2 regions of the Rhodococcus sp. NPDC055024 genome follow, and region 1 is predicted to be linked to the other one. Evidence: riboswitches for the same ligand, from Rfam matches in the RefSeq annotation. Region 1 holds a riboswitch; the other holds the start of a gene.

The links. Region 1 has a riboswitch for S-adenosylmethionine ahead of ACWF6P_RS19280 (aminotransferase class V-fold PLP-dependent enzyme). Riboswitches for the same ligand answer to the same signal wherever they lie in the genome.
Region 2: linked by a shared signal. The riboswitch ahead of ACWF6P_RS10960 (putative leader peptide) and the one ahead of ACWF6P_RS19280 (aminotransferase class V-fold PLP-dependent enzyme) in region 1 are both predicted to bind S-adenosylmethionine.

What each region holds. Positions count from the first base shown of each region.
Region 1 covers NZ_JBSGVT010000009.1:27,166-29,550, reverse strand. The annotation lists gene ACWF6P_RS19280 (aminotransferase class V-fold PLP-dependent enzyme) at 1-1,323, opposite strand, end outside; SAM riboswitch class IV at 1,377-1,491, opposite strand; gene ACWF6P_RS19275 (PucR family transcriptional regulator) at 1,552-2,385, opposite strand, start outside.
Region 2 covers NZ_JBSGVT010000004.1:43,084-45,468, forward strand. The annotation lists gene ACWF6P_RS10950 (FAD-dependent oxidoreductase) at 1-620, shown strand, start outside; gene ACWF6P_RS10955 (GNAT family N-acetyltransferase) at 629-1,219, shown strand; SAM riboswitch class I at 1,237-1,331, shown strand; gene ACWF6P_RS10960 (putative leader peptide) at 1,340-1,429, shown strand; gene ACWF6P_RS10965 (ABC transporter substrate-binding protein) at 1,578-2,385, shown strand, end outside.

The DNA.
Region 1 (2,385 bases):
GACGCACTCGGCTGCGCCGGCATTGTCGTCTGCAGCTCCGAGGAAGGGGCGGGTCTCGGGCACGGGGTTCCACGCACCGGCCGTCTTCGCGTAGTTCCAATCACGCTGATTCGAAACCAGGATGTTCACGGCGTCGACCAACCGCGTCACATCGTCCGAGCTGCTACCGAGGCCAAGGCTGGCACGAACCGCGCCGCCGGAGAGGCCGAGGCGTGCGAGCACCGGGTGTGCGCAAAAGCGTCCGTCGCGAACTCCGATGCCGTGTTCGGCAGACAGGAATGCGGCGATCTCGCCCGCTTCGAATCCGTCGACGGTGAAAGTCACGATTCCGACGGCGTCGGGTGCGTCGTTCCACAGTCGTACCAGCGAGACTCCCTCGATGGCGGACAAGCCGTCGGTGAGCTGGGCGGTGAGTGCCTTCTCATGTTCGGCGATGACGTCGAAGTCCAGGGCTTGCAGGGTTTCGCAGGCGGTCGCGATAGCTGCGGCGCCGAGAACGTTGGGCGAACCTGCCTCGTGGCGTGCGGGCGCACAAGCCCATTCGGTGGACTCGATGGTCACCTCACGGACGGCGCCGCCGCCGGCGAGGTACGGCTGAGCCTCGTCGAGCCAGTCACGGCGTCCGACCAGAACGCCGGCGCCGAAGGGTGCGTACAGCTTGTGGCCCGAGAACGCCACGTAGTCGACGCCGCATTCCTGCAGGTCGATGCGGCGGTGGGGAGCCAGCTGAGCAGCGTCGACGAGGATACGTGCGCCGCAACGGTGAGCGATGTCAGCCAAGCGTGCAATCGGCAGGATCTCGCCGGTCACGTTGGAGGCGCCGGTGATTGCGAGCAGTGCGGCAGGCTTGGTGCACAGTTCACCGATCAGGCGCTCGATGGTCTCTTCGATGGTGTCTGCGGCGGTGACGATACGAGCGTCGTTCCACGGCAACAGGTTTGCGTGATGCTCGACGTCGAGGACAACGGTGCTGCCGGGGACGCACTGAGCCAGCAGGTTCAGCGAATCAGTGGTGTTTCGGGTGAAGACGACGACCTGATCGTCGGCACAGTTCACGAAACGAGCAACGGATTCACGAGCGTTCTCGTAGGTGAGGGTGGAGATCCGGGAGGCGTAGCCGGCACCGCGGTGGACGCTGGCGTACGTGGGCAACAACTCGGCGATACGGTCGGTGACCTGGGCCAATGCCGGCGCACTCGCGGCGTAGTCGAAGTTGGCGTAGGAGCATTCGCCGCCCTGAACCAGCGGAACCTGCAGGTCAGCACCCGAAACCTTGGCGATCGGAGCGGTGCAGCAGGTGTCGGCACTCAATACAGCAGTCATCGAAGACAATCCTCACGTTCAAGGACTCGTTCGTCGGGAGATGGCCCCGGAAGAGTCCGCGCTTGCCGCATTCGTTTTCGAACGCAGCCGGGTCGTCACCCGGAGCACCCCACCGCGGAGGAGGGTTGCCGACCAGCAAGCCGGGGCTGAACACTGGTACTCGTGACCTGGCAACGAGGATGGCAGGAACGTCCCGTGCTTGTCAAGACGAAGCTGCGAAGCCCGTCGTCACGGCGTAATCGTCCGGCAGGCGAGGTGGAGTGCAAGCCTGGTTTCCGGATCGGCCAGATCCACCGAGAGAAGGCGCTGAATTCGATCGATCCGACTCGATACGGTGTTGCGGTGCAAGCCCATTCGAGTTGCGGTGTGAGCCAGAGACGATTCTTCGTCGAGGTACGTCGAGAGAGTCTCGAGCAACTCTCCACTCGAATCTCGTAGCGGCGCGAGCAGTGCCGCGGCGGCGGGCTGAAACGTGTCGGTTCGCGTCCACGCCAGCAGCAACTGCGCCAGCCCGAGGCGGTCCACGTGCAGGAACCGGCCGGTGTGCGACCGGGAACCGGCGAGACGAGCGGCATCCCCCGCCTCCGACAGAGACGCTCCGATACCGGCAGGGCCATCGTGCGCGCGTCCCACTCCCACCCACGTCTCCATTGTGGGCTCCAACCGCGCTTGAGCTGCGCGAATACGTTCGGCGATCCTGGTGATCGCCTCCGGTCGCGGCTCACCCGGCAGAGTCGTCCACGCTGCCCAGCCGTCAGCCTGTTCCACAACGTTGGCGTCGATTCCCTCCGCTGCGAGGGCGTCTGCAACCTCAGTGCGCCTGGCCACCAGGTCGACCTCGCCGATGGCCAGGACTTTGATGCCGATGTGCCAGCCGTCCAGCGCCCAACCGGCGTCGAGTGCGCGCCTGAGCAGTCCGGGTGTGGCGTCTGCGGACGTGTCGACGAGTTCACCCAGCAACGCGCTACGCCGACGCGCTTCACGCTCGTCGACCATGCGCGCAACGGCCAGCCGGTGACCGACAGCCAACGAGGCCACATCGAGAACGACTGAGAGAGAAGC
Region 2 (2,385 bases), on a different contig from region 1:
ACGACGTTCGGGTACTGGCACTCGCGCGAGCGTCGTACGGCGTGGACGTGGTGACGGACGGCGGAACGCTCGCGGCTCGTCAGGTCGTGATCGCGGCTGGGGCGTGGACTGCGGACCTGATCGCAGACAGCGGACTCGGTTCCGAGATCGTGCTCCCGACGCTGCGCACGACGCAGGAACAACCGGCCCACTTTGCACCGCTGGACCCGGGAGTCGAGTGGCCGAGTTTCGTTCACCACACGGGTGCGCAGTTGGAGACCGCGGGGATCTACGGACTCGGTTCCGAGGACGGCATCAAGATCGGCGAACACGCGACCGGGCCGGTCGTGACTCCACAGACCCGCGACTACACCCCTGATGTCGACGGAGAGCAACGATTGGTCGAGTACGCCGAGTCGTGGTTGCCCGGCGTTGATTCCACCCACGTCGAGTCGATCACGTGCCTGTACACGAGCACGCCGGACAGTAACTTCGTCATCGACCGAGTCGGCGCCGTCACGGTCGCGGCGGGATTCTCGGGTCATGGATTCAAATTCGGTCCGGCCCTGGGTGACCTTGTATCGAACCTCGTCGAGGGAACCGCGCTCGCTCCGGAAGTTTTTCGGCTGGGGGAGCGTTGACCAGATTCATGGAGGAAAGTGTTGTGGCACTGGAGCTCGGGACCCGGCAGGTCGAGGGCATCGGCGCGGTAGAGGTCTACTCGGTATCGCAGGACGATCCCTTGGCGGCTCCACTGATCGCGGAGTTGGCGCTCGAATACAGCTCGCGATACGGCGGAACTCGCGAAGCGATGCTCGCGGATCTCACCACGTACCCGGCAGAAGAATTTGCGTACCCGCAGGGGGCGCTCCTGGTGCTCACCCACGAGGATGTGCCTATTGGCGGTGGTGCATTTCGCCAATTTGATTCCACCACTGCCGAATTGAAGAGAATCTGGACATCGGTCGACTATCGGAAGCGTGGTCTCGGCAAGGTCGTCGTTCGCGAGTTGGAACGAGAGATCGAGCTTCGCGGATACCACAGGGTGTTCCTGACGACGGGCCCTCGGCAACCGGAGGCTGTCGCGCTGTACCTGTCCAGTGGATACACACCGCTCTACGACGCTTCACTCTCGCCCGAAGAAGTGGGCGTCCACCCGTTCGAGAAACAACTTCGGGTGCTCGAAAATGTGACCCGAGCAGCAATTCCTACCGACCGGGTTGACAACACCCGGGTTTAACCTCGTACACTTGCGAACGACCATCCAGAGCGACCGAGAGACCTGGCTCATTGAAGTCGCAGCAACCCCCCGAGTGATCGGGTGCGGGTGCTACCGCCAGGACCGATGGAGGAACACGAAATGAAGGCAGTCGAAGGCGGCTTCGATACCGCCTGGTCGCGTCGTCACGTAGACCTGTGCCGCACCGCGGGATCTTTCTGTACCAACTGACCTCGGTCAGTCATTCACACTCAGGCGAGTCGTCGACAAGTCTGTTTTCTCTTCTCTGCACAAGTGATTCGCGCTCGATCGCCTTCTTGGAGCTTCTTGCTCCACGGCGACGGGTGCGCTCTTCGGCATGCCTCTTTAGGAGTTCTTGGTGTCTTCGCCCTCATTCGGTGCCCGCAAACGCGCGACCGTCATTGCCGGTATCGGTGCTGTCTCGGTTCTCGGGACCGTCCTCGCCGGCTGCAGCAGCGACGGAAGCGGCAGCGGTGCCGACGCGGGTCCCGCGCAGTCCGGCGGAACCCTTCGTTACGGCCTCTCACAGGCGCCGACGTGCGCCGATCCGGCCCAGGCCGGCAGCAACCAGACCGTGTATGTCACTCGTACCGTGGTGGATTCGCTGACCGATCAAAATCCCGACACCGGAGAGATCACCCCGTGGCTCGCCAAGAGTTGGGAGATCAGCCCGGACGCCGCGAGCTTCACGTTTGTCCTTCGCGACGATGCCACTTTCAGTGACGGAACACCGGTAACGGCGGATTCGGTGAAGAAGACCTTCGACTCGGTCAAGAACCTCGGACCGAACGCATCGTTGGCGAAGAGCTACCTGTCCTCGTACACGGGCACCGACGTCGTTGACGCACACACGGCGAAGATCAATTTCTCCGGACCCAATGTTCAGTTCCTGCAGGCAACTTCGACGCCGCAGCTCGGAATCCTCGCCGAATCCACCACCGCCCTGGCCTCCGAGCAGCGCTGCCCCGGTGCAGCGGTGATCGCCTCCGGCCCGTTCGTCTACACCGACTGGCAGCAGGACAAGAGCGTCAAGATCGCCAAGCGTGCGGGATACAACTGGGCGTCGGACGCGGTCGCACACCAGGGCGAGGCCTACCTCGACGGCGTCGACTTCACCGTGGTCCCCGAATCCGGTGTGCGCGCGGGCAGCGTGGCTTCCGGCCAGC